4 regions of the Aquamicrobium soli genome follow, and region 3 is predicted to be linked to each of the others. Evidence: predicted binding sites of a transcription regulator. Region 3 holds the regulator's gene; each other region holds the start of a gene.
What was found. The regulator PhoB, encoded in region 3, activates phosphate uptake and scavenging genes when phosphate is short. The targets are predictions, from matches to a motif close to TGTCATNNANCTGTCAT.
Positions count from the first base shown of each region.

Region 1: phnF (phosphonate metabolism transcriptional regulator PhnF) is a predicted target of PhoB. The motif match lies at 2,983-2,999, and genes of this name have one in related genera.
Region 2: phoA (alkaline phosphatase) is a predicted target of PhoB. The motif match lies at 4,893-4,909, and genes of this name have one in related genera.
Region 4: ACFOHJ_RS16795 (RNA degradosome polyphosphate kinase) is a predicted target of PhoB. The motif match lies at 4,216-4,232, and genes of this name have one in related genera.

Region 1 is NZ_JBHRTK010000017.1:7,676-14,682, forward strand. Features, by position in the region: gene ACFOHJ_RS18215 (alpha-D-ribose 1-methylphosphonate 5-phosphate C-P-lyase PhnJ) at 1-742, opposite strand, end outside; gene ACFOHJ_RS18220 (carbon-phosphorus lyase complex subunit PhnI) at 739-1,848, opposite strand; gene phnH (phosphonate C-P lyase system protein PhnH) at 1,851-2,462, opposite strand; gene phnG (phosphonate C-P lyase system protein PhnG) at 2,462-2,917, opposite strand; gene phnF (phosphonate metabolism transcriptional regulator PhnF) at 3,025-3,777, shown strand; gene ACFOHJ_RS18240 (FMN-binding glutamate synthase family protein) at 3,827-5,497, opposite strand; gene ACFOHJ_RS18245 (MFS transporter) at 5,583-6,764, opposite strand.
Region 2 is NZ_JBHRTK010000015.1:10,104-17,110, forward strand. Features, by position in the region: gene secY (preprotein translocase subunit SecY) at 107-1,447, shown strand; gene ACFOHJ_RS15590 (adenylate kinase) at 1,444-2,037, shown strand; gene rpsM (30S ribosomal protein S13) at 2,224-2,592, shown strand; gene rpsK (30S ribosomal protein S11) at 2,750-3,139, shown strand; gene ACFOHJ_RS15605 (DNA-directed RNA polymerase subunit alpha) at 3,240-4,250, shown strand; gene rplQ (50S ribosomal protein L17) at 4,356-4,781, shown strand; gene phoA (alkaline phosphatase) at 4,980-6,437, shown strand; gene ACFOHJ_RS15620 (DegQ family serine endoprotease) at 6,568-7,007, shown strand, end outside.
Region 3 is NZ_JBHRTK010000012.1:849,401-856,407, reverse strand. Features, by position in the region: gene xylF (D-xylose ABC transporter substrate-binding protein) at 9-1,049, opposite strand; gene ACFOHJ_RS13915 (ROK family protein) at 1,325-2,578, shown strand; gene phoB (phosphate regulon transcriptional regulator PhoB) at 2,557-3,246, opposite strand; gene phoU (phosphate signaling complex protein PhoU) at 3,272-3,973, opposite strand; gene pstB (phosphate ABC transporter ATP-binding protein PstB) at 4,009-4,821, opposite strand; gene pstA (phosphate ABC transporter permease PstA) at 4,828-5,673, opposite strand; gene pstC (phosphate ABC transporter permease subunit PstC) at 5,677-6,666, opposite strand; gene pstS (phosphate ABC transporter substrate-binding protein PstS) at 6,718-7,007, opposite strand, start outside.
Region 4 is NZ_JBHRTK010000016.1:41,195-48,201, forward strand. Features, by position in the region: gene ACFOHJ_RS16770 (amino acid ABC transporter permease) at 1-663, shown strand, start outside; gene ACFOHJ_RS16775 (amino acid ABC transporter permease) at 665-1,819, shown strand; gene ACFOHJ_RS16780 (amino acid ABC transporter ATP-binding protein) at 1,841-2,644, shown strand; gene ACFOHJ_RS16785 (FAD-dependent monooxygenase) at 2,664-3,875, opposite strand; gene ACFOHJ_RS16790 (zinc-finger domain-containing protein) at 3,901-4,146, opposite strand; gene ACFOHJ_RS16795 (RNA degradosome polyphosphate kinase) at 4,307-6,514, shown strand; gene ppx (exopolyphosphatase) at 6,511-7,007, shown strand, end outside.

The sequences.
Region 1 (7,007 bases), on a different contig from region 3:
CGCACAGCGCGCAGGGCGTATCGAACTTCTGCACCTCGAACGGATGCTCCTCGAAATCGAGGCTCACGACTTCGGTGTGCGGCGGCAGCGCGTAGATGCGCTTCTCGCGGCCGGCGCCGAACAGTTGCAGCGCCGCCGACATGTGCATCTTCGGATTGTCGAATTTCGGCGTCGGCGAGGGGTCCATCACGTAGCGCCCCTCGACCTTGACCGGATAGGCGTAGGTGGTGGCGATGTGGCCGTTTCTGGCGATGTCCTCGTAGAGCTTGACGTGCATCAGCCCGTATTCTTCCAGCGCGTGCATCTTGCGCGTTTCCGTCTCGCGCGGTTCGAGGAAGCGCAGCGGTTCCGGAATCGGCACTTGGTAGACCAGCACCTGCCCCTCGCCGAGCGGCGTTTCGGGGATGCGATGGCGGGTCTGGATGATCGTCGCCTCGGCCGTGCGGGTCGTGGTTTCGATGCCGGCCACGCGCTCGAAGAATTTTCGGATCGACACCGCGTTGGTGGTGTCGTCGGCGCCCTGGTCGATGACCTTGAGCACGTCGTCCGGCCCGAGGATCGCGGCCGTCACCTGCACGCCGCCGGTGCCCCAGCCGTAGGGCATCGGCATTTCGCGGCTGGCGAAGGGCACCTGGTAGCCGGGAATGGCGATCGCCTTGAGGATGGCGCGGCGGATCATGCGCTTGGTCTGCTCGTCCAGATAGGCAAAGTTGTAGGTGGTGTTGCGGCTCAGCGCGGTCATTCCGCGGCCTCCTGCATGTCGGGCTGGGTCACGCTCTCGCGCGCGGCATATTCGGCGCGCATGGTGCGCACCAGGCCGAGTTCGGCCTGGAAATCGACGTAATGCGGCAGCTTCAGGTGCTCGACGAAGCCGGTCGCCTGCACGTTGTCGCAATGCGACAGCACGAATTCCTGGTCCTGCGGCGGCGCGACGATATCCTCGCCCAGTTCTTCGGCGCGCAGCGCCCGGTCGCACAGGGACATCGCCATCGCCTTGCGCTCCGACTGGCCGAACACCAGCCCGTAGCCGCGCGTGAACTGCGGCGGCGCCTTGGCCGATCCCTTGAACTGGTTGACCATCTGGCATTCGGTCACCTGGACGCGGCCGAGCGGCACGGCGAAGCCGAGTTCGGGGACGAAGAATTCCACCTCGACCTCGCCGATGCGGATTTCGCCGGTGAAAGGGTGCGAGCGGGCATAGCCGCGCTGTGTCGAGTAGCCGAGCGCCAGCAGGAATCCCTCGTCACCGCGCGACAGGCTTTGCAGGCGCATGGCGCGCGCCATCGGGAACTCGACCGGCGTGTGGTTGATGTCGCCGGGGGCGGCCTGTTCAGGCAGGTCGATGTCCTCCTCGATCAGGCCTTCGCCACCGAGGATGGCGGCAATCCGTGTCGTGGGCTCGGCGGACGGCTCCCGTCTCTCGCCGGCCTCGATCTCCGGGTCGCCCTCAAGGTCCGGGTCGAACAGGCGGTGGGTGTAGTCGAAGGTCGGCCCGAGCAGCTGGCCGCCCGGCAGGTCCTTGAAACAGGCCGAGATGCGCCGCTCGATCAGCATCTCGCCGGTGTCGATGGGTTCGCTGTAGCCGAAGCGCGGCAGGGTGGTGCGATAGGCGCGCACGAGGAAGATCGCCTCGATCAGGTCGCCGCGCGCCTGCTTGATGGCGAGCGCCGCCAGCCGGCGGTCGTAGAGCGAGCCTTCGCTCATCACCCGGTCGACGCCGAGCGCCAGTTGACCGGCGATCTGGTCGAGCGTCAGGGCCGGAACCGAGCGGTCGCCACGGCGGCGGTCGGCCAGCAGCCGGTGGGCATTGTCGATGGCGGCCTCGCCGCCCTTGACTGCGACATACATGGCTAGTTCTCCCGTGCGATCAGGCGGGCGCTGCGCGGCAGACAGGCGAGGGCGCCGCCGGCGACGAGCACGAGGTCGACCCCGCGCGGAAAGCGCTGTCCGTTCTCGGTCCATTGCGCGGCGAAATCGGCCGGCAGGCCGCGCGGAGCGAGCGTCGTCTCGCCTCGGATTCCCGGACCCCGGAACGTGAGCGGCGCGCCACCGTCGAAGGCTTCGACGGCAAGGACCAACGTTGCCGAGCGGTCCGGATATTCCTGCGTGCCCTGCGCGAAGCTGTGCAGTGGGGGCAGGGCGGAGCCGGCGGTGGCCAGCGCGAAAGCCGCTTCTGCGGGCTGCGCGACGATCGGCGCGCCGGTATGGAACACCAGCCATTCGCGCACGGCCTCGCTTTGCGCCAGCGCCGGGTCCAGCCAGAGCGGCGTGTCGGCATCGGCCAGCGTGCAGGCGAGCGCGCCGACGAGCGGCGGCAGCGGTGACGGCGGGACCACCGGCAGCTTGACGTGGATGACGGTCGCGGGCCGCGCCATGGCGTCCATCACCGCCCGGAAGACGGCCTGCGCATCCTCAGCGGGGTCGGCAAAGCCGCCCTCCAGTGCCGTCGTCGTCTCGCGCATCAGTCTTCTCCCCGAACCATGGTGAAAAAGTCGACGCGGGTGGCGGCTGTCTGCTCGCGCTTTTCCATGTCCGCCGCGTCGAGTTCTTGCCGCAGCGGCGCGATCATTCGTGCATCGACGAGCGCCGCCGTCTCCGGTGTCTGGCACACCGCATCGACGAGCACGGCAATGCGGGCCTTGTCCATGTCGCGGCCGAGCGCCACCGCGTGGCCGACGGACCCGTCGTCCAGCCGGACGCTGGCCCGCGTCACTGTCGCCTCGCCGAAGTTGAAAGGCTCGCCACTGCCGCCCACACGGCCGCGCAGGGTGATGAGGCCGCATTCGGGTCCGCGCAGGGCGCGGTGGCCGGGCGCAAGGGCGAGGTCCGCCCATAATTCGCGCAGCCGGGCGGTGCTGCTGCGCGCCAGGACCGCCATCCGGTTGCGGCGCAGGATAGTCTCTTCGGGGTGAGGCATGCGTGCTCCAATTTGTCTAATCATCTAGACAAGTCGATGAATTGGAGCCACCATAGCCGTGCCAGATGACGGCCACGTGACAGCTTTGGCAACGGCAGAGGAAAAGCATGACGGCGCATTTGCAGCGAGGTCTTGGGGTCGCCCTCTGGCGGCAGGTGGCCGACGGCATCAGGGCGGGTATCGCCAACGGACTGGCCGGCGAAGCGGGCCGGTTGCCGCCGGAAGCCGAGTTGGCGCAGCGCTTCGGCGTCAACCGCCACACGGTGCGGGCGGCGATTTCCGCGCTCGCCCATGAAGGCGTGCTGGAATCGCAGCAGGGGCGCGGGACCTATGTGCGGCGTAGGCAGCGTCTCGTCTATCCGATCGGCGAGCGCACCCGCTTCTCCGCCGGGCTTGGCGACCAGGCCCGCGATACGAGCAGCGAAATGGTCGGCACGGCGAGGGAACCTTCCACCCTATGGGTTGCGACGGCGCTGGGGATCGAAACGGGGAAAACGGTCATCCGCGTCGAAAGCCTCGGCAAGGCCGACGGCGTTCCCGTGTCGCGATCGACTTCCTGGTTCGACGCGCGGCTGTTCGACGGCATAGCCGAGCTTTTCTCCAGCACCGGTTCGATGACGGCAGCCCTTGCCGGTTTCGGCGTCCGCGACTATCGCCGCGCGTCGACCTCGATCGAGGCGCGCCATGCCGAGGAGGCCGACACGCGCGAACTGAACCTGGCGCCGGGAGCCATCGTGCTCGTCACGCGTGCCGTGAATTGCGACCTGTCGGGGCAGCCCGTCCAATGCTCGGTGACCCGATTCGCCGCCGACCGGGTGGAACTGTCGGTCGAGGCTCCGGCGCCCGGCAGCAGCGGGTGAAGCCGTAAGCCGAACGGGAGTTGTCGCGGCCGACCGCCGGCCAATCGGCCTATGCCGGCACCGTCTCGGCCCGGCGCGCGCGCACGAACGGTCCGTGCGGGATTTCCGGCGGCGCGAAGCTTTCAGCGCTGGCGCGGTCCCAGCGGCTATACCAGTCGCCGAGTTCCGCAATCTCCTCGCCCGACACCAGAAAGCCGTCCGGCAGATAGGGGTAGGCTTCATTGCCGTCGAGGAACTCGTTGTCCTGCTGGCGGAACATGAAGTGATAGGGCATGAAGTTGCTGGGATGGGTGAGGCCTGCCGCCCCCGCGATCTCGCCCAGCGCATGCATGGTGTTGCGGTGGAAGCGCGCGACCCGGTCGCTCTTGTCGCCGACATCGATGGCGCGCTGGCGCAGCGCATCCTGCGTCGCGATGCCGACCGGGCAGCGGTTGGTGTGGCAGGACTGCGCCTGGATGCAGCCGATGGCGAACATGAAGCCGCGGGCGGCATTGCACCAGTCGGCCCCGAGCGCGATGGCGCGTGCGATGTCGAAGGCCGAGACGATCTTGCCGGCGGCGCCGATCCGTACCTGGTCGCGGATGCCGGCGCCGCGCAGCGTGTTATGGACGAAGGTCAGCCCTTCCAGCATCGGCATGCCGACACGGTTGGCGAATTCGACGGGTGCCGCGCCGGTGCCGCCTTCCGCGCCGTCGACGACGATGAAATCGGGCACGATGCCGGTCTTCAGCATTGCCTTGACCATGCTCATGAATTCGCGGCGATGGCCGATGCACAGCTTGAAGCCGACCGGCTTGCCGCCCGAAAGCACGCGCAACTCCTGGACGAACTCCATCAATCCGACAGGGGTGGAAAAGGTGCGGTGGGCCGCCGGCGAGATACAGTCGAGTCCCATCGGGATGCCGCGCGCCTCGGCGATCTCCGGCGATATCTTGGAGGCAGGCAGCATGCCGCCATGGCCCGGCTTCGCGCCCTGGCTCAGCTTGATCTCGATCATCTTGATCTGCGGATCGGCGGCCAGTTCCGCGAAGCGCTCGGGCGAGAAGCCGCCCTCCTTGTCGCGGCAGCCGAAATAGCCGGACGCCACCTGGTAGACCAGGTCGCCGCCGCCCTGGCGATGGTAGCGGCTGATGCTGCCTTCGCCGGTGTCGTGCGCGAAGCCTCCCTTCCTCGCACCCGTGTTCAGCGCCAGGATGGCGTTGCCGGAAAGCGCGCCGAAGCTCATGGCCGAGATGTTGTAAAGGCTCATCTCATAGGGTTGCCGGCAGGCCGGGCCGCCGACCAGCACGCGAAAATCGGTATCGGCGATGGTCACCGGCGTCGCCGAATGCGTCAGCCACGCATAGCCCGAGCCATAGACGTTCTCGGTGGTGCCGAAGGGCCGCTTGTCCTCGTCGCCCTTCGCCCGCTGGTAGACGAGCGCCCGATCCTCCCGGCTGAACGGGATTTTGTCGGTGTCGCTCTCGATCATGTACTGCCGGATTTCGGGCCGGAAGCTTTCCATCAGGAAGCGCAGGTGCCCCACCACCGGGTAGTTGCGAAGGATGGAGTGCCGGTGCTGGCGCAGGTCGTGGACGCCGAGCACGAACAGTGCGCCGGCAATAAGCGCCGGGACAAGCAGCCATGCGCTGTGGAACGCCGCGCCGGCGATGAACACAAGCGAGGCGAGCGCCGTGATGAAGAAAGCCGCGTAGCGCTGGTGGGAAAAAACGGACTTCATTCGATCTGCCGGTAGGTCTCGTCTGGAAGGATGCCCCCCACTAGCCGCAAACGCCCATATCTTCAACGGCTCGCGTTGGTCGGGCTCACGCCCGCTTCGAGGTAGCGCCTTCTTCTATGCGCGGCAGGAACCAGGTGAGCAGGCCGGCCAACGGCAGGAAGCCGCAGAGCCAGTAGACGCTTTCGATGCCGATGCTGTCCGCCAACCCGCCGAGAATGGCGGCCGCGATGCCTGCCAACCCGAAATTGAGGCCATAGAACAGCCCGCCGATCAGGCCGACGCGCTCCGGCAGCAGTTCGATGGCGTAGATCAGGATCGAGGCGAAGGCGCTGGCGATGATCAGGCTGATCGTCACGGTGAGCACACCGGTCCAGAAGAAGTTGGCGTAGGGCAGCAGCAGGGTGAAGGGCAGCGGCCCGAGCACAGAGATCCAGATGATGCGGTAGCGGCCGATCCGGTCGCCGGCGATGCCGCCGATCAGCACGCCCACGGCCTGGGCCAGCAGGAAGACGAACAGCATGACCTGCGAGGTCGGGATCGACACGCCGAAACGCTCGATCAGGTAGAAGGTGTAGAACGACCGGAAGCTCTCGACATAGGCGACCTTCGAAAACATCAGCAGGGTAAGGACAACCATCCCGGTCATGACGGTCGCGCGCGAAAGTGGCGGGTTGCTTGCGGTGCCGCCCGAAAGCGAGGCCTTCAGCGTCGCGATATGCCGGCGGATCAGGGCATGCTGCCCGGCGGTCCAGACCATCAGCGCCATGGCCAGCAGGGCCGCCAGTGTGAACCAGGCGAGGCTCGCCTGGCCGTGCGGCACGATGATGAAGGCGGCAAACAGCGGTCCGAGCGCGCCGCCGGCCTGGCCGCCGACCTGGAACACGCCTTGCGCCAGCCCCTGCCGGCCGCCGGAGGCCTGGCGCGCGAGCCGGGTCGCCTCGGGATGGAAGATGGCCGAGCCGATGCCGATGCAGGCGACGGAAACAAGGATGATGCCGTAGCTCGGGGCAAAGCCGAGGCTGGCCAGCCCGACGAAGGTGAAGGTCATGCCGACCAGCGTCGAATAAGGCATCGGGCGCCGGTCGGTGACATAGCCGACCACCGGCTGCAACAGGGAGCCCGCGATCTGGAAGGTGAGGGTGATGAGCCCGATCTGGACGAAATCGAGCGCGTAGCTGTCCTTGATGATCGGATAGACGGCCGGGATGAGCGACTGGATCAGGTCGTTGAGCAGGTGCGTCAGCGCCAGCACGATCAGCACGGCCATATAGGTGCGCGGCTGCGTGGCGGAGAGAGGGACCTGGTTCAACTCTTGTCTCATCCAGTGGGGATTGCGTTGCGCGGCGGGTTCACCCGATCTTGCCGCACCCTATCCCCATGCCGATCCGAAGAAAACGGCCAGCGAGGGCCATACGGGCTGGTCCAGCGCCATGAAAATGAATCGTGACGAAACGCCGCCCAGCTGCCGCCGGGGCAGCGCATTGCGCCCGGATCGGGCAGTTGGAATTAT
Region 2 (7,007 bases), on a different contig from region 3:
CGCGGCCGCTTGCATCTTTGGCACGCGGAGCCTATCTCGGTGGCTTCGGTGTCACGCATCGCCCTGACCTGCGGGCCCCTGAGCGTGACCAAGCGGAGAATCACGCATGGCTTCGGCTGCTGAACAACTAGCCTCCAATCTCAATTTCGCGGCCTTCGCCAAGGCCGAAGACCTGAAGAAGCGCATCTGGTTCACGCTGGGTGCGCTGTTCGTCTATCGGCTCGGCACCTATATCCCGCTGCCCGGCATCAACCCGGAGGCGTTCGCGCAGGCGTTCCAGCAGCAGAGCGGCGGCGTGCTCGGCATGTTCAACATGTTCGCCGGCGGCGCCGTGGAGCGCATGGCGATCTTCGCGCTCGGCGTGATGCCCTATATTTCCGCGTCCATCATCATGCAGCTCATGACGTCGGTCATTCCGTCGCTCGAGGCGCTGAAGAAGGAAGGCGAGCAGGGCCGCAAGATCATCAACCAGTACACGCGCTACGGCACCGTGCTCCTGGCGATCGTGCAGTCCTACGGCATCGCCGTCGGCCTATCGAGCGGCAACAACATCGTCACCAATCCCGGGCCGTTCTTCGAGATCTCGGCCGTCATCAGCCTGACCGGCGGCACCATGTTCCTGATGTGGCTCGGCGAGCAGATCACGGCGCGCGGCATCGGCAACGGCGTTTCGCTGATCATCTTCGCCGGCATCGTCGCCGGCATGCCGGCGGCGCTCAGCGGCACGCTGGAACTTGGCCGCACCGGCGCGCTGCCGACCAGCCTGTTGCTGGCGATCCTCGTGCTCGCCGTCGCGGTGATCATGCTGATGGTGTTCATGGAGCGCGCCCAGCGTCGGCTCCTGATCCAGTATCCGAAGCGCCAGGTCGGCAACCGCATGTTCCAGGGCGATACCTCGCACCTGCCGCTGAAGCTGAACACCTCGGGCGTCATCCCGCCGATCTTCGCTTCCTCGCTGCTGCTCCTGCCGGCGACGCTGGCGGGCTTTTCCGACAGCACGAACCTGCCGTCCTGGGTGCAGACCATCCTCACCACCTTCGGTCACGGCCAGCCACTCTACATGATCTTCTACGGCGGCATGATCGCGTTCTTCACCTTCTTCTACACGGCCATCGTCTTCAATCCGAAGGAAACGGCCGACCAGTTGAAGAAGCACTCCGGCTTCATCCCGGGCTACCGTCCGGGCGAACGCACCGCAGACTATATCGACTACGTGCTCACGCGCATCACCGTAGTCGGCGCCATTTACCTGGTGGCGGTGTGTCTGCTGCCGGAATACCTCATCTCGGCCACTGGCATCCCCTTCTACCTTGGTGGCACTTCGCTTTTGATCGTGGTCAGTGTTACGCTCGATACCGTGGCGCAACTTCAGGGCCACCTGGTTGCCCATCAGTATGAGGGCCTGATCAAGAAATCGAAGCTGCGCGGGGGTAAGAGAAACAGATGAGGCTGATATTGCTCGGACCGCCCGGAGCGGGCAAAGGGACGCAGGCGCAGCGGCTGGTCGAGAAGCACGGCATTCCGCAACTGTCGACCGGCGACATGCTGCGGGCGGCGGTGAAGGCCGGAACCGAAGTCGGCAAGCGCGCCAAGGCGATCATGGATGCCGGCGGGCTGGTGTCGGACGAGATCGTCAACCAGATCGTCTCCGACCGGGTCGGCGAGCCGGATGCCGCACGCGGCTTCATCCTCGACGGATTTCCGCGCACCGTGCCGCAGGCCGAGGCGCTGACGCGCATCCTGGCCGGCAAGGGGCAGGAACTCGACGCGGTCATCGAGCTCAAGGTCGACGAGAACGCCCTGCTCAAGCGCATGGAAAAGCGCGTGGCCGACACCAAGGCCGCCGGCGGGCAGGTGAGGGCGGACGATAATCCCGAGTCGTTCAAGAAGCGCCTCGATGAGTATCGCGAGAAGACCGCGCCGCTGTCGAAGTACTATGCCGGCACCGGCCAACTGAAGACGGTGGACGGCATGGCGGACATGGATACGGTCACCGCCGAGATCGAGAAGCTGGTCGCCGCTGCGGTGAACGCTTAACAGACACTTGACAGCGCCGCCCCTGCGGAGTATGGCGGCGCGTCTCCCTATCAGGCATGAAGCTTGCCTGTCCGAAAGGACGGGTTATTCGCATTGAATACGGAACACCCGCAAGGGCCGGCCTCCACCGGACGCGGGGCCTCTTGAAAAGCGCCGGCGCTGTCCGGCCCACATGGAGAAGTAGATATGGCTCGTATAGCCGGCGTCAACATTCCGACCAACAAGCGCGTCGTCATCGCGCTTCAGTACATCCACGGCATCGGCAAGAAATTTGCCCAGGAGATCGTCGAGAAGGTCGGTATCCCGGCCGAGCGTCGCGTCAACCAGCTTACCGACGCCGAAATCCTGCAGATCCGCGAAACCATCGACCGCGACTACCAGGTCGAGGGCGACCTGCGCCGCGAAGTCTCGATGAACATCAAGCGCCTGATGGACCTCGGCTGCTACCGCGGCCTGCGCCATCGCCGCTCGCTGCCGGTGCGCGGCCAGCGCACGCATACCAATGCGCGCACCCGCAAGGGTCCGGCCAAGGCGATCGCCGGCAAGAAGAAGTAATTCAAGGGAATATGGAAGTAGGGGAGTAAGGGAGTCTGTACGACGCTGCGGCCTGCCGCGACGCAAGCATACTTCCCTGCTCACCTGTTCCCTTACTCCCTTCCCAGGTGTAGCCGCTGGCGTTACGGCGGCGTAGATATCAGTTGAAAGGACCATTATGGCCAAGGAAGTCACACGCGTTCGTCGCCGCGAGCGCAAGAATATCTCGTCGGGTGTCGCCCACGTCAACTCGACCTTCAACAACACGATGATCACCATTTCCGACGCGCAGGGCAATGCGATTGCCTGGTCGTCGGCCGGCGCCCAGGGCTTCAAGGGTTCGCGCAAGTCGACCCCGTTCGCCGCCCAGATGGCAGCCGAGGATTGCGCCAAGAAGGCGCAGGAGCACGGCATGCGCACCCTCGAGGTCGAGGTTTGCGGACCGGGTTCGGGCCGTGAGTCGGCGCTGCGCGCGCTGCAGGCCGCCGGCTTCACCATCACCTCGATCCGCGACGTGACGCCGATCCCGCACAATGGCTGCCGCCCGCGCAAGAAGCGCCGGGTCTGATATCTTTTCGAACTGCCGGATGAGCGCCACGAGCGCTCATCCGTAATTTCCAGGTCGCCCGTCACGATTGGATGGTGGCGGGCAAGCAAGGGAAGAAAAAATGATCCAGAAAAACTGGCAGGAACTGATCAAGCCCAACAAGATCGAGTTCTCGTCGAAGGGCAAGACGCTGACCACGCTGGTGGCCGAGCCGCTTGAGCGGGGCTTCGGCCTGACGCTTGGCAACGCGCTGCGCCGCGTGCTCCTGTCTTCGCTGCGGGGTGCTGCCGTCACCGCCGTGCAGATCGACGGCGTTCTGCATGAATTCTCCTCGATCGCCGGCGTGCGCGAGGACGTGACCGACATCGTGCTCAACATCAAGGAAATCGCCATCAAGATGGAAGGCGACGGCCCCAAGCGTATGGTCGTGCGCAAGCAGGGTCCGGGCGCCGTTCTGGCAGGCGACATCCAGACGGTCGGCGACGTCGAGATCCTCAACCCCGACCACGTCATCTGCACGCTGGACGAGGGCGCGGAAATCCGCATGGAATTCACGGTCGACACCGGCAAGGGCTATGTGCCGGCCGAGCGCAACCGCGCCGAAGACGCGCCGATCGGCCTGATCCCGGTCGATTCGCTCTACTCGCCGGTCCGCAAGGTGTCCTACAAGGTCGAGAACACCCGCGAGGGCCAGGTCCTCGACTACGACAAGCTGACCATGGCCATCGAGACCAACGGTTCGATCTCGGGCGAGGACGCGGTGGCTTTCGCCGCCCGCATCCTGCAGGACCAGCTCGGCCTCTTCGTCAATTTCGAGGAGCCGCAGAAGGCGCAGGCCGAAGAGCAGGTCACCGAGCTTGCCTTCAATCCGGCGCTGCTCAAGAAGGTCGACGAGCTCGAGCTTTCGGTGCGTTCGGCCAACTGCCTGAAGAACGACAACATCGTCTATATCGGCGACCTGATCCAGAAGACGGAAGCCGAGATGCTGCGCACGCCGAACTTCGGCCGCAAGTCGCTCAACGAGATCAAGGAAGTGCTGGCGGCCATGGGCCTGCACCTCGGCATGGAAGTGCCGGATTGGCCGCCGGAGAACATCGAGGACCTCGCCAAGCGGTACGAGGACCAGTACTGAACCTGAATAGAGCATGGTGCCAAGGACCGGCGCGCCGGTCCGACGGCCATGCGGAAAACCATCAGAGGCCGTGGCCTCTTGAACAGATAAAGAAGGAAAAGAGCCATGCGCCACGGTTTTAAAGGCCGCCGCTTCTCCCGCAGCATCAGCCATCGCAAGTCGATGTTCGCCAACCTCGCCGTGTCGCTCATCGAGCACGAGCAGATCGTCACCACCCTGCCGAAGGCGAAGGACCTGCGTCCGATCGTCGAGAAGCTGGTGACGCTCGGCAAGCGCGGCGACCTGCACGCCCGCCGCCAGGTGATCGCACAGATCGGCAACGAAGACGTCGTCAAGCGCCTGTTCGACACCGTGGCTCCGCGCTACGCCACCCGCAACGGCGGCTATCTGCGCATCATGAAGGCCGGCTTCCGCAAGGGCGACAACGCTCCGATGGCCGTCATCGAATTCGTGGACCGCGACACCTCGGCCAAGGGCGCTGCCGACCGCGCCCGCCTCGAAGCCGAGGCCAGCGAGGAAGCTGCCGCGTAAGTTTCCGGCACTTCCGGATCGATCGAAAGGGGCCTTCGTGGCCCCTTTTTGTTTTTGCGATCGAGGCGGCGCGCCTGCCGAGCGTGGATCGTCATGGATCGGTAACCGCATTGTCATGCGACGGTCACGTGTGCCGGACAGAATTCTCGCGGGCTGAAGGCTCCACCCACCCCGAGAAATCCGAAGGATCGACACGCCATGACCCATCTGTCACGCAATTTCCTGATGGCGGGCGCCGCCGCCGTGACCCTGCTTGCCGCCGGCGCAGGCCAGGCCCAGGACAACGCCTCCGTCGAAACCTATCTCGATCGCACCGCCAAGGGCGACATCACCCAGCCCGGAGGCGCCCGCCGCCTGGCCGGCGACGCCACACAGGCTCTGCAGGGGCTGATCGGCAATGGCGAGGTGAAGAACGTCATCCTGCTGATCGGCGACGGCATGGGGGATTCCGAGATAACCATCGCCCGCAACTATGCCGAGGGCGCGGGCGGCTTCTTCAAGGGCATCGATGCGCTGCCGATCACCGGGCAGTACACGCATTACGCGCTCGACAAGAAGACGGGCAAGCCGGACTACGTGACCGATTCCGCCGCCTCCGGCACGGCCTGGGCGACGGGTGTTAAGACCTATAACGGCGCGATCGGCGTCGATATCCACGAGAAGCCGCACCGCACGCTGATCGAAATGGCCAAGGCGGCCGGGCTCGCCACCGGCGATGTCTCCACCGCCGAGATACAGGACGCGACGCCGGCCGTGCTGCTGGCGCATGTCACCGGGCGCAAGTGCTACGGGCCGGTGGCGACCAGCGAAAAATGCGCCGGCAACGCGCTGGAAAACGGCGGCGCCGGCTCGATCTCCGAGCAGATATTGAACACCCGGGCCGACGTCGTGCTCGGTGGCGGCTCGAAGTCATTCGACGAGGTCGCGAAGGCGGGCGACTGGAAGGACAAGTCGCTGCTCGATCAGGCGAAGGAGCGCGGCTTCACCATCGTCGGCACTCTGGACGAGCTGAACGCGGTGGCTTCCGCGGATCAGGACAAGCCGGTGCTCGGTCTCTTTGCCGAGGGTAACATGCCGGTTCGCTGGAAGGGGCCGAAGGCCAGCCGCCACGGCAATATCGATGCCGAGCCGATAAGCTGCGAGCCGAACGCGGAGCGCGCGGCCTCGGTGCCGACGCTTGCCGGCATGACTGCCAAGGCGATCGATCTTCTCAAGGGCAACGAGAAGGGTTTCTTCCTCCAGGTCGAAGGCGCGTCGATCGACAAGCAGGACCACGCCGCCAACCCCTGCGGGCAGATCGGTGAGACGGTCGACCTCGACGAGGCGGTGCAGAAGGCGCTCGAATTCGCCAAGGCCGATGGCAAGACACTGGTGATCGTTACTGCCGACCATGCCCATTCCAGCCAGATCATCCCCAACGGGACCAAGGCTCCGGGCCTCACGCAGGCGCTCACCACAAGGGACGGCTCGGTGATGACCGTGAGCTACGGCAACGCCGAGGAGGACGACCAGGAGCATACGGGCGCGCAATTGCGCGTGGCGGCCTTCGGACCATACGCGGCAAATTTCGTCGGGCTGACGGACCAGACCGACATGTTCTACACCATCAGCGAGGCGCTGAAACTGCAACCGGAGCAGCGCGCCAGCGCCGAATAGCGCTTGCGGCACGAAAACGACGCCCCGGCCGCCTCGGCCGGGGTTTTCTTTGCCTTGGGAGAAAGTATCGGCCTTTCATTTTGCACAATCCTCACCACAATGGCGCGCGAACGGTTCGGAGGATTCGCATATGCTGAAACGGCTGTCCTTGTTTGTGCTTTGCGCGCTGGTGGGGCTTGCCGCCGCGTCGGCGAGCCAACGGGCGGTCGCGCAGGAAAAGGACCCCGGCCTGACCGATGTGCTGACGGACCTGCTGCGCGGTGTCGAGAACGAAAATCCGACCCCCGGCCCGGACAAGCGGGTGCCGTTCGGGCGCGACGAGGTGCAGTTGTCGTTCGCGCCGCTGGTCAAGCAGACCGCTCCCGCCGTGGTCAACGTCTATGCCTCGCAGACCGCCAAGGTGGTGTCGCCGTTCCAGGGCGACCCGTTCTTCGAGCAGTTCTTCGGCCGTTCGCGGCCGCGCGCGCAGTCTTCGCTGGGGTCGGGCGTGCTGGTCGATCCGAGCGGCATCGTCGTCACCAATTTCCACGTCATCAAGGATGCGGACGAGGTGAAGGTCGCCACGTCGGA
Region 3 (7,007 bases):
CCGGGCGCCTAGTTGCAGACGGCGACGCTGCCTGCCTTCACGCCGGCGCAGACCTCGTCCTTGCTGATCCAGCCCGCGTCGATGACGACGTTGAGGTTGTCCTTGGTGATCGCGACCGGCGTCAGGAACACCGACTTGACGGTGTTGCCGCCGGGCGTCGTGAAGTCCTGCACGCCCGCGATGTCGGTCATGGCCTTGCCGTCGGCCAGTTGCGAGGCGATCTCGGCGGCGTTCTTGCCGAGGTCGCGGGCATCCTTGAACACCGAGACCGTCTGCGTGCCGAGCGCGATGCGGTTGAGGGCCGCGTGGTCGGCGTCCTGGCCGGAAACCGGCACGGTGCCGGCAAGGCCCTGCGCCTGCAGCGCCGCGATGGCGCCGCCGGCGGTGCCGTCATTGGCGGCCACCACCGCGTCGACCTTGTTGTCGTTGGCGGTCAGGAACTGCTCCATGTTCTTCTGGGCGTTGGCCGGCAGCCAGCCGTCGGTATAGGCCTCGCCGACATTCTTGATCTTGCCGCTGTCGATGGCGTCCTTCAGCACTTCCATCGAGCCGGCGAACAGGAAGTCGGCGTTCGGGTCGGCGCCCGAGCCCTTGATGAACACGTAGTTGCCTTCCGGCTTGACCTTGTAGACCTCACGGGCCTGCATGCGCCCGACTTCCTTGTTGTCGAAGGTCAGGTAGAATACGTCCTTGTTCTCGATCAGGCGGTCGTAGCCGACCACCGGGATGCCTTCGTCCAGCGCCTTCTGCACGGCCGGTCCGATGGCGGAAGCATCCTGCGCCAGGATGATCAGCGCGTTCGCGCCTTGCGAGATCAGGCTTTCGACGTCGGTAAGCTGCTTGGCGGCCGAAGACTGGGCATCGGCGGAAATGTATTTGTCGCCGTTGGCTTCCAGCGCCTTCTTGATCGCCGCTTCGTCGGTCTTCCAGCGCTCTTCCTGGAAGTTCGACCAGGAAACGCCGATCACCTTGTCCTTCGCCTGCGCGACCGACACCAGCGTCATGGAAAGCGCGGCACCCGCCATGATGGCGGCAGTAAACTTCTTCATGATTTCCTCCCTACGCCCTCGTGGGACGCGACCATCATGGCCCGGACAAGCCCGGACCCTAAAGTGAAGCTTTTATTTCGAGCTTCGAAAAAATACTCACCCAACGCCCCCGGCCTGTCAACAGGGATTCGTCCCGTTCCATAATTTTTTCGAAACCCGAAATAAACAATGACAGGGCGAAAGGCTTTCACTAAGGATTAGGCTATTGCCAGTGTCCCACAAAGTCACGAAACAGCGAGGAGCGCGGGGGCCGGCAAGGTGGAGGAATAGGCAGGATGGCAGCCGGAGTACGCCACGACGATCTGCGCCGGCGCAACCGCGCGCTGGTGCTTTCGGCCGTTCGCCGTTCCGTCGGGCAGGTGTCGCGCACGGCGATCGCGGCGGAGACAGGGCTCAGCCATTCGACCATATCGGCGATCTCGGCCGACCTCATCGCCGAAGGCATCCTCAGCGAAAGCAGGGACAGCGTCCCTTCCGCCAAGCGCGGGCGCCCGCAAGTCGGGCTGGCGCTCAATCCGCAGGCCTCCTTCGTGCTGAGCGTGGTGCTGTCGCTGAATTTCCTGTCGCTGGCCGTCATCGACTACACCGGTGGCGTGGTCGCGCAGGACGAGCGGCGGCTGGATACGCAGTCGCTGCCGCGCGAGGACCTGATCGGCGAATGCGTCGCCTTCATACGGCGGCAACTGGAGGACCCGGCGCTCGACGCCAGGCGCGTCGCGCGCATCGTGCTCGCCGTCCAGGGCACCACCGATTCGGCGGCGCGCGCCATGCTGTGGTCGCCGATCACCCCGCAGACCGACATCCCCTTCGCCGCCATACTGGAGAAGGAATTCGGCATTCCCGTCGTCATCGAGAACGACTGCAACATGATGGCGGTGGCGCTGCGCTGGCGCGACCCCGCCCATTACCGCGACGACTTCATCGCCGTGCTTTTGTCGCACGGCATCGGCATGGGCATCGTGCTCAAGGGGCAATTGTTCACCGGCACGCATTCGTCGGGCGGTGAGTTCGGCCACATGGTGCACAAGCCGGAGGGCGCGTTGTGCCGCTGCGGACGGCGCGGCTGCATCGAGGCTTATGCCGGCAACTACGCCATCTGGCGCAACGCCCGCCAGCATAACGATAACGAAGAACCTTCCGCCGACGTGACCGATGCCGACATCCGCGCGCTGGCGGAAATCGCCCGCGAACGCGACGGGCCGGAGCGCGAAGCCTTCCGCAAGGCCGGCGAGGCCCTCGGCTTCGGCCTCGGCAGCCTGTTCGCCCTCATCGATCCGGCGCCGGTCACCATGGTCGGGGTGGGCGCGAGCGCTTTCGATCTCATCGAGCCGGCGCTGCGCGAGGCCATCGCCAAGACCGCCGGCGGCCACCACTCGAAATCGATCAGCTTCGATACCGAAACCAACGAACTGCTGCTGATCCGCGAAGGCTGCGCCATGCGCGCGCTGGTGTTCGTCGACCAGGAGATTTTCGCGCCGGGGCGGCCGATGCCGCCGCCGGTCGGCGGTCAGGCTTCCCTGATCGCGTAGCCGGCGCCGCGGATGGTGCGGATGACGTCCTCCGCATGGCCGCCATTTACCGCCTTGCGCAGGCGCCCGACATGGACGTCGACGGTGCGCTCGTCGACATAGATCGACTCGCCCCAGACATTGTCCAGCAACTGCCCGCGCGAGAACACGCGGCCGGGCGAGCGCATCATGAATTCCAGCAGGCGGAACTCCGTCGGCCCGAGCTTGATCTCGCTGTCGCTGCGGTAGACACGGTGGGTCTCGCGGTCGAGCACGATGTCGCCGACCTTCAGCACGGAGGACAGCACCTCCGGCTTGGCACGCCGGAGCAGCGCCTTCACCCGCGCCATGAATTCCGGCGTCGAGAACGGCTTGACGAGGTAGTCGTCGGCGCCGGTCGAAAGCCCCCTCACCCGGTCGCTTTCCTCGCCGCGCGCCGTCAGCATGATGATCGGCAGGCGCTCGGTCTCGGGCCGCATGCGCAGGCGCCGGCACAGTTCGATGCCGGAAAGCGCCGGCACCATCCAGTCCAGCACCAGAAGGTCGGGCACGCTTTCCTGCAGCCTGATCTCGGCTTCGTCGCCCCGGGTCACCACTTCGACCTGGTAGCCTTCGGATTCCAGGTTGTAGCGCAGGAGCACGCCCAGCGGCTCCTCGTCTTCCACCACCATGATACGCGGTGCGATCATGCAATCCACCTTCCTGTCTACCCGCTCACGCGGTCGGCGCTGCCATCTCGTCCGCCTTGGGGCGGTCTGCCGGGAGTTGTTCGCCGCTCAGCACATAATACGCGTTCTCGGCGACATTGGTGACATGGTCGCCGATGCGCTCCAGATTCTTCGCGCAAAACAGCAGATGCGTACAGGCCGTGATATTGCGCGGGTCCTCCATCATATAGGTCAGCAACTCGCGGAAAACCGCCGTGTATTTGACGTCGATGCGCTCGTCGTCGTTGCGCAGCGCCGCGAGCCCGGCGGTATCGCCTGCGGTGTAGCGCTCGACGACGCCGCGAACCTGCTCCAGGACCAGTTGCGCCATACCGTCGATCGAGTGCGAGAGCGTGCGCGGGATGGCGTCCTGCCCGACCGCGCCCACGCGCTTGGCGATGTTCTTGGCAAGGTCGCCGATGCGCTCCAGGTCGCCGGCCATTCGGATCGAGCCGACAACGGCGCGCAGGTCGTCGGCCATCGGCTGGCGCTTGGCGATGAGCGTGATGGCCCGGTCGTCCAGTTCGCGTTGGCGCGAGTCCATCAGGGCATCGTCGGAAACGACCCTCTGCGCCAGCGCGTTGTCGCCGGCAAGCAGCGCATGGGTGGCGCTGTTCACCATCGCGCCGGCAAGTTCGCCCATGCCGTTGAGCAGGCCGCCGATCTGCCCCAGTTCCTCGTCGAAGGCGGTGACGGTATGTTCTTTCATGGTGCTGTCCGTATCCCTATGGCCGTGGCTGCGGCTCAACCGAACCGGCCGGTGATGTAGTCCTGTGTGCGCTTGTGGCCGGGCGAGGTGAAAATCTTCTCGGTCTTGTCGAACTCGATCAGTTCGCCGAGATACATGAAGGCGGTCTGGCTCGACACGCGGGCCGCCTGCTGCATGTTGTGGGTGACGATGACGATGGTGTAGTCGGCCTGCAATTCGTCGATCAGTTCCTCGATCTTGGCGGTGGACAGCGGGTCGAGCGCCGAAGCCGGCTCGTCGAGCAGGATCACCTCCGGCTTCACCGCCACGGTGCGCGCGATGCACAGCCGCTGCTGCTGGCCGCCCGAAAGGCTGGTGCCGCTGGCGTCGAGCTTGTCCTTGACCTCGTCCCACAGGGCCGCGCGCCGCAGAGCCTGCTCGACGCGGCCGTCCATCTCGCTCTTGGCGATGTTCTCGTAGAGCCGCACGCCGAAGGCGATGTTCTCGTAGATCGACATCGGGAACGGCGTCGGCTTCTGGAACACCATGCCGATCTTGGAGCGCAGCAGGTTGAGGTCCTGGGAGCGGTCGAGCACGTTGTAGCCGTCGAGCAGGACCTGCCCCTCGGCGCGCTGCTTGGGGTAGAGTTCGTAGATGCGGTTGAAGACGCGCAGCAGCGTCGACTTTCCGCAGCCGGACGGGCCGATGAAGGCGGTCACGCTGCGCTCCGGCAGGGACAGCGTGATGTTCTTCAGCGCCTTCGACTCGCCGTAGTAGAAATTGAGGTTCTTGACCTCGATCTTGGTCTTGGCGGCCTTTTCGGCAACGCTTTGCGTCATGGTCATCTCGGAAGCCAACATCTGTGCCATCCTGTCTTAGGTCCTGCGTCCGGTGAGGCTTCTGGCGAAGATGCTCAGGGCCAGAACCGTCAGGGTGATGATGAGCGCTCCGGTCCAGGCCAGTTGCTGCCATTCCTCGTAAGGGGAAAGCGCGAACTGGAAGATGGTGACCGGCAGGCTCGCCATCGGCGCATTGAGGTTGCCGGACCAGAACTGGTTGTTGAGCGAAGTGAACAGGAGCGGCGCCGTCTCGCCGGAGATGCGGGCGATCGCCAGCAGGATGCCGGTGACGATGCCCGACATGGCGGCACGGTAGCCGACCGAACGGATGACGATCCAGCGCGGCGCACCGATGGCGGTGCCTGCCTCGCGCAGCGCATTCGGCACCAGGTTCAGCATATCCTCGGTCGTGCGCACGACCACGGGGATCACCAGGATCGCCAGCGCCATGGCTCCGGCGAGCGCAGAAAAGTGCCCCATCGGCCGCACCATCAATTCGTAGACGAACAGGCCGATGACGATCGACGGCGCCGACAAGAGGATGTCGTTGATGAAGCGCACCACCGTGGTCAGCCGCGAGAAGCGCCCGTATTCGGCCATGTAGGTGCCGGCGAGGATGCCGACCGGCGTGCCGACGAGAACGGCGATGATCGTCATGACGATGCTGCCGAAGATGGCGTTGGCGAGGCCGCCCGCGTCGCCCGGCGGCGGCGTCATCTCGGTGAAGACCGCCAGCGAAAGGCCGGCCGTGCCCTTGTAGACGAGCGCGCCGAGGATCAGCGCCAGCCAGGCGAGGCCGACGCCGGCAGCCCCCATGCACAGCGTCATCATGACGGCGTTCCTGGCCTTGCGGCGGCGGTGAAGCGAAGAGGATACGGACATCTTTCAGGCTCCCGCGCGCTTTTCGATCCGCGCCAGCATATAGCGGGCGATGGCGAGGATGATGAAGGTGATGACGAACAGGATCAGGCCGAGCGCCACCAGCGAGGAGGTATAGAGCTCGCCGTCGGCCTCGGTGAACTCGTTGGCGATGGTGGCCGAGATCGTCGTGCCGGGCGCAAACAGCGAGGCCGAGATGCGGTGGGCGTTGCCGATGACGAAGGTTACCGCCATCGTCTCGCCCAGCGCGCGGCCGAGGCCCAGCATGACGCCGCCCATGATGCCGACGCGGGTATAGGGGATGACGACGCGGCGCGTGACCTCCCAGGTGGTGCAGCCGATGCCGTAGGCCGATTCCTTCAGCACCGCCGGCACCGTGTCGAAGACGTCCTTGGTGATCGAGGTGATGAAGGGCAGCACCATGATCGCCAGGATCAGGGCCGAGGTGAACAGGCCGATGCCGTAGGGCGGCCCGGCAAACAGGCTCGACAGGCCCGGAACACCGTGGAACAGGTTGATGACGAAGGGCTGGACCGTCGTTTGCAGGAACGGTGCGAAGACGAACAAGCCCCAGATGCCGTAGATGATCGAGGGAATGCCGGCCAGGAGCTCGACCGCGATGCCGATCGGGCGGCGCAGCGGCCGCGGGCACAATTCGGAGAGGAAGACGGCAATGCCGATGCCGATCGGCACCGCGATCAGGATGGCGATCGCCGCCGTCACGATGGTGCCGTAGATCGGCGCCAGCGCGCCGAATTTCTCGGTGACGGGGTTCCAGGACTGGGTGACCAGGAATGAGCCGCCGAACGCCGACAGGGCCGGCCACGCGCCGACCACCAGCGAGATGCCGACGCCGCCGAGGATGAGCAGGACCAGGATCGCCGCACCGCGGGTAACCGCGCGGAAGACCGCGTCGGTAAGCGCAAAGCGCCTTACGGTGGCAGCCCTGGCCCGCATCTGTTCCGACAACGGCATGGCTTCTGAAGCAATCGTCATGGGCGTTCCATTCGCTGGGGAAAGGGGGCGCCGGGGCACCCCCTCCAGACCTTACATGCCGTTATAGAGCGGCTTGCCGTCGCTGCCGACGATGTCCTTGGTCCACATCGCCTCCACGCTCTTGACGACGCTGTCGGGCATCGGCACGTAGTCGAGCTCGGCGGCCATCTCGCCGCCCTTCTCGTAGGACCAGGCGAAGAACTTCAGCGCCTCGGCGGTGGCGGCCGCGTCTTCCGGCTGCTTGTAGACGAGGATCCAGGTCGCGGCCGTCATCGGCCAGGTCTCGGCGCCGGGCTGGTTGGCGAGGATGACGCCGTAGCCGGGCTGCGAGGACCAGTCGG
Region 4 (7,007 bases), on a different contig from region 3:
TTTCCGCGCCCGGTGTGGGGGGAGGGCTCAGAACTGATCCTGCTCGCGCTCGCGATCGGCGTCATACTCGCCTTTTTCATGGCGCGACGCGCACGCCAGCGGCAGATGGCGACCGGGCAGACTTTTCCGGTCTTCCGGACGGCGCTGGCGCTCATCGTCGGCCTTCCGGTCCTGGCTTTCGTGCTGAGCGGCTTTCCGTTGAGCTTCGACGTGCCCAAGCAGTCGACCTTCAACCTGACCGGCGGCTTCCAGATCAAGCCGGAGTTCCTGTCGCTCTACCTGGCGCTGTCCTTCTATACGGCCTCCTTCATCGCCGAGATCGTGCGCGCCGGCATCCTCGGCGTCAGCAAGGGACAGACCGAGGCGGCGGAATCGCTGGGTCTGCGGGCGCGGCAGACATTGCGGCTGGTGGTGGTGCCGCAGGCGATGCGTATCATCATTCCGCCGCTCACCAGCCAGTACCTGAACCTTACCAAGAACTCCTCGCTCGCCATCGCCATCGGCTACCCTGACTTGGTGGCCACCGGCGGCACGGTGCTCAACCAGACCGGACAGGCGATCGAGATCGTCGTCATCTGGATGGTGGTCTATCTCGCCATCAGCCTCGTGACCTCTGCCTTCATGAACTGGTTCAACGCCAAGATGGCATTGGTGGAGAGATAAGGTGCAGGAACACGATCTTTCCTTCGTCCGGGCCGAAATGGTGGTGGCGCAGGCCGCGCCCAAGAGCGAGGCCGGCACCGGCGCCTGGCTGCGCAAGAACCTGTTTTCCTCGGTGGGCGATTCGGTCCTGACCATTCTCGGCCTGCTACTGGTCGCCTATCTCCTGCCGCCCTTCCTCGAATGGGCCTTCGTCAACGCCCAGTGGACGGGAACGGACCGCACCTTCTGCGCCACGGCCGCGCAGGGCGGCATCCAGCCGGACGGCTGGTCGGGCGCCTGCTGGGCCTTCGTCCAGGCGAAGTTCGGGCAGTTCATGTTCGGCCGCTACCCGATCGACCAGCGCTGGCGCCCGATCCTGGTGGCGGTGATGTTCGTGCTGCTGCTGGTGCCGCTGCTGATCCCGAAAGCGCCGCGCAAGGGCCTGAACGCGGTGCTGTTCTTCTTCGTCTTCCCGATCTTTGCGTTCGTGCTTCTCACCGGCGGCTGGTTCGGCCTGACGCATGTCGAGACGCCGCTGTGGGGAGGCCTGCTGGTAACGCTGGTGCTGTCCTTCGTCGGTATCGCCATTTCGCTGCCGCTGGGGATCGTGCTCGCGCTTGGCCGGCGCTCGGAGATGCCGGTGGTCAAGCTCGTCTGCGTCATCTTCATCGAGACGGTGCGCGGTATCCCGCTGGTCACGGTACTGTTCATGGCAAGCGTGATGCTGCCGCTGTTTCTGCCGGCGGGGGTCACCTTCGACAAGCTGCTCAGGGCGCTGATCGGCGTGACGCTGTTTGCGGCCGCCTATATGGCCGAGGTCGTACGCGGCGGCTTGCAGGCGATCCCCAAGGGGCAATATGAAGGCGCCGAGTCGCTCGGCCTTGGCTACTGGCAGAAAATGGTGCTGGTCATTCTGCCGCAGGCGCTGAAACTGGTGATCCCCGGGATCGTCAACACCTTTATCGGCATGTTCAAGGACACCAGTCTGGTTTACATCATCTCCATGTTCGATCTGCTCGGCGTGGTCCGCCAGAATTTTTCCGACGCCACCTGGGCCTCGCCGCAGACGCCGATCTCGGGTCTCGTGTTCGCGGCGCTGGTGTTCTGGCTGTTCTGTTTCGGCATGTCGCGCTATTCGATGTTCATGGAACGCCGGCTCGATACCGGCCACAGATAAAACGAAAAAGGGAACCGGCTTATGGCTACGGAAAACGCAGTCAGCGCGGAAGAGATCGAGGTCGATGCCGCAAAGATGCAGGTATCGGCTACCGATGTCGCCATCGAGATCACCGGCATGCACAAATGGTACGGCGAGTTCCATGTGCTGAAGGACATAAACCTCAAGGTGATGCGGGGCGAGCGCATCGTCATCTGCGGGCCTTCGGGCTCGGGCAAGTCGACGATGATCCGCTGCATCAACCGGCTGGAGGAGCACCAGAAGGGCTCGATCCGGGTCGATGGCAAGGAGCTGACCAACGACCTCAAGAAGATCGACGAGGTGCGCCGCGAGGTCGGCATGGTGTTCCAGCACTTCAACCTCTTCCCGCACCTGACGATCATGGAGAACTGCACGCTGGCGCCGATCTGGGTGCGCAAGACGCCGAAGAAGGAGGCGGAGGAAACCGCCATGCACTTCCTGAAGCGGGTCAAGATTCCGGAGCAGGCGCATAAATATCCGGGGCAGCTGTCGGGCGGCCAGCAGCAGCGCGTGGCGATTGCACGCTCGCTGTGCATGAAGCCGAAGATCATGCTGTTCGACGAGCCGACCTCGGCGCTCGACCCGGAAATGGTCAAGGAAGTGCTGGAGACGATGGTGAGCCTTGCCGAGGAAGGCATGACGATGCTGTGCGTGACGCACGAAATGGGCTTCGCGCGGCAGGTGGCCAACCGCGTGATCTTCATGGATCAGGGCCAGATCGTCGAGCAGAACACGCCGGCCGAGTTCTTCGACCACCCGCAGCACGAGCGCACGAAGCTGTTCCTGTCGCAGATATTGCACTGAGAAACGAGGCGCGCCGGGTTTATTCCGGCGCGCGCCAGCCGTAGAGCCAGTCGAGATCGGCGGCAAGCTTGTCGCCGGGCCGCAGCGCCAGCATCAGGTTGCGCGCCAGCGCCACCGGGCCGGCCGCATGCCAGGCGAGATGGTTGAGCGACCCGCGCCGGGCGACCTTGGCCACCCGCGCCTTGCGCTCCGCCTCCCACGAAGCCAGCGCGCCGGCGAGATTGACGCCCGCACGGTCGATCTGCGCCGCCAGCGTTGCCGCGTCCTCGATCGCCATGGCGGCCCCTTGAGCGGCAAACGGCGTCATCGCATGGGCGGCGTCGCCGATCAGGGCGATGCCTTGGGAAAACGCCCAGGCCCGGTGCCGGTCGACGGTATGGACCGGCCACGCCGTCCACGGCCCGGATTCGTCCGCGAGGCCGGCGAGCGCCGGCGCCGTATGGCGCATGGCCCGCCGCAGCGTGCCGATATCGGCCTTTCCGGACCAGCCTTGCGCCATTTTCTCGCCCTTGGTGAAGGCGACGAGGTTGAATGCCTCACCACCGCGCATCGGGTAGGCGACGAGGTGGAAGCCGGCATGAAGAAACGCGGTGACGCAGAAAGGGTCGGCGATGCGGGCAAAGGCCGCGCCGGCCGGGCTTTCGGCGGCAAGCGTGGCGCGCCATGCGAGTTCGCCGGTGAACCGGCTCTCGGGGCCCCCGGCAAGGGCGCGGACCGTCGACCATACGCCGTCGGCCCCGACCAGCAGCGAGCCGCTTTCCCGCACCTTCTGGCCATTAAGCGACAGCGTTGCGGTGACGCCCTGCGCTTCCGGCGTCACGGCCTCGACCCGGGCGTCGGTAAAAAGCTCGATTTGCGGCGTATGCCGCACCGTTTCCAGCAGGGCTTCCTGCACATCGCCGCGATGGGCGACCAGATAGGGGGCTTTCCAGCGCCGCTTTCCGCTCTCCCCCAGCGGGACCTTGGCCAGGGTGGAAAGCCGGCCGGCCTCCTTGAGCACGACCGCCTGCGGCTGCACCGCACAGGACAGCAGCCGGTCAAGCGCGCCGAGCCGGTCGAGGATATGGGTGGCGTTGGGAGAAAGCTGGATGCCGGCGCCGATGGCCTCGATCTGCGCGGCCTGCTCGAACAGGCGCACCTCGAAGCCGCGACGGGCAAAGGCGAGCGCCGCCGCCAGTCCCCCGATGCCGGCTCCGGCGATCAGGATCTGCCGGGCGTGGTCGCGGGTCACGGCGGGATCGGTCGGATATGGCTGGTCAGGCGGCCCGATTGATGTAGAGGCAGCCGGCCGGCCGCGTCTCGGTCGGCTTCAGTTCGGGCGAATAGCGGTAGAGCGTCGAGCAGTAGGGGCAGACTTTTTCGCTGTCGTCGCCGAGATCGAGAAAGACATGCGGATGGTCGAACGGCGGATTGGCGCCCACGCACATGAATTCCTTGACGCCGATGTCGATGGCCGGATGGCCGGCATCGTTCTGGAAATGGGGAATGGAGTGGCCTGCCATCTTCGTCTCCGTCTCAATTCGATCGGACTTCCTGCGTTTGGAGCATAAGGCCGACATTTGCAAGTTCGATGAAATGAAACTGTCGCAAAACCATGGCACAGGGTAGATTGAGCCGGTTAGCCGGCAAGCAGCATCGGGCGCGAGAACCAAGAGCAGGGACATGAACGAGCTGAAGCCGGTTCAGAGAGAATTCGACATCAAGGCCACCGAGGTGGCGGAGGACGGAAATCCCGACCGTTTCGTCAACCGGGAGTTTTCCTGGCTGCAATTCAACCGGCGAGTGCTGGAAGAATCGCTGAACGAGAATCACCCGCTTCTGGAGCGCGTCCGTTTCCTGTCGATCTCGGCCGCCAACCTGGACGAGTTCTTCATGGTGCGCGTGGCCGGCCTTGCCGGACAGGTGCGGCAGGGCATTGCCCTGAAAAGCCCGGACGGGCGCACGCCGCAGCAGCAGCTCGACCAGTTGCTGCGCGAAGTGGAGCGCCTGCAGGCGGACCAGCAGAAGAGCCTCTCGGTGCTGATGGAACTGCTCGACAAGCAGGGGATCGAAAGCATTTCCCGCGATGCGCTGACCAAGGACGAAAAAGCCTGGCTGGAAGAGCATTTCCAGGAGCAGGTGTTTCCGGTGCTGACGCCGCTTTCGATCGATCCGGCGCACCCGTTCCCGTTCATTCCCAACCTCGGCTTCTCGATGGCGCTCGATCTGCGCCACCGCAAGAACGGCGAGGAGATGAGCGCGCTGCTGCGCCTGCCGCCGGCGCTGAAGCGGTTCATCCGCCTGCCGGACCGCAAGGACCACATCCGCTTCATCCCGCTGGAGGAAGCCGTCGGCCTTTTCATCGGCCGGCTGTTCCCCGGCTACGAGGTGAAGGGGGCTGGGACGTTCCAGATCATCCGCGACAGCGATATCGAGGTCGAGGAGGAATCCGAGGACTTGGTGCGCCTGTTCGAGACCGCCTTGAAGCGCAGGCGGCGCGGCTCGGTGATCCGCATCGAGTTCGACAACCAGATGCCGGAGGAACTGCGCGATTTCGTCGCCGGCAAGCTCGGCGTCGCCTCCAACCGCATCAGCGTGCTGACCGGGCCGTTGGCGCTCAGCCAGATTTCCGAGATCGTGGCGATCGCCCGCGACGACCTCAAGTTCGTGCCCTACAACCCGCGCTTTCCCGAACGCATCCGCGAACATGGCGGCGACTGCTTCGCGGCCATCCGCGAGAAGGACATCGTCGTCCACCACCCCTACGAATCCTTCGACGTGGTGGTGCAGTTCCTGCGCCAGGCCATGGCCGACCCTGAAGTCGTGGCGATCAAGCAGACGCTCTACCGCACCTCGAACGACAGCCCGATCGTGCGCGCCCTGATCGACGCGGCGGAAGCGGGAAAGTCGGTGACGGCGCTGGTGGAACTCAAGGCGCGTTTCGACGAGGAAGCCAACATCCGTTGGGCGCGTGACCTGGAACGGGCCGGCGTGCAGGTCGTTTTCGGCTTCCTGGAACTGAAGACGCACGCCAAGATGTCGCTGGTGGTGCGGCGCGAGGAAGGCAAGCTGCGCAACTATGTCCACCTCGGCACCGGCAACTACCATCCGGTGACGGCGCGCATCTATACCGACCTGTCGTTCTTCACCTGCGACGCCGCCATTGCGCGCGATGTCGCCCAGATATTCAATTTCATCACCGGCTATGCCGAGCCCACCCAGGAGATGCTGCTGGCGGTGTCGCCGTTCACGCTGCGAAGCCGCATCCTGAAGCATATCGAGGATGAGATCGGCCATGTGCGCGAGGGGCGGGAAGGCCGCATCTGGATGAAGATGAACTCGCTGGTCGACCCGGCGATCATCGACGCGCTTTACGAGGCGAGCCGAGCCGGCGTCGAGGTCGACCTGGTGGTTCGCGGCATCTGCTGCCTGCGCCCGCAGGTGCCGGGGCTTTCGGAAAACATCCGCGTCAAGTCGATCGTCGGCCGTTTTCTCGAGCACAGCCGCATTTACTGCTTCGGCAACGGCCATGGCCTGCCGTCCGACGAGGCCATCGTCTATATCAGCTCGGCCGACATGATGCCGCGCAATCTCGACCGCCGCGTCGAGACCATGGTGCCGATCACCAACCCGACCGTGCATGAGCAGGTGCTGGGCCAGATCATGCTGGGCAACATCGTGGACAACCAGCAGAGTTTCGAAGTATTGGCGGATGGCACCTCGCGACGGGTGGTTCTGGAAGACGGCGAAGAGCCGTTCAATGCGCAGGAATATTTCATGACCAATCCGAGCCTCTCGGGCAGGGGAGACGCGCTGAAATCGCATGCGCCCAAGCGGATTGCGCAGTTCAAGCGGCGCAAGAAGCAGATCGAAGCAGCGGCAGGCGAATGATTTCAGTATCGCAAGGGCGGTTGCAGGACCGCCTGCCGGTGTCCGTCATCGACATCGGCTCGAACTCGATCCGTCTCGTCGTCTATGAGGGGCTGGTGCGCTCGCCGACCGTCCTGTTCAACGAAAAGATGCTGGCCGGCCTTGGCCGCGGCATCGTTTCGACCGGCAGGCTCGACCCGGAGGCGGTGACGCGCTCGATGGCGGAATTCCGCCGTTTCCGCTGCCTTTCCGAGCAGGCCGGCGCTGAACGCATGTTCGTGCTGGCGACCGCGGCCGCGCGCGAGGCGGTCAACGGCCCCGATTTCATAGCCCGTGCCGAGGAGGTGCTCGGCACTGAAATCCGGGTTCTGAGCGGGCATGAGGAAGCCTATTTCTCCGGGTTGGGCGTCATTTCCGGCTTCACGCCGGTCGACGGCATTTCCGGTGACCTGGGCGGCGGCAGCCTGGAACTGGTCGACATCAAGGGCGAGATCCGCGATGTCGGTATCACCCT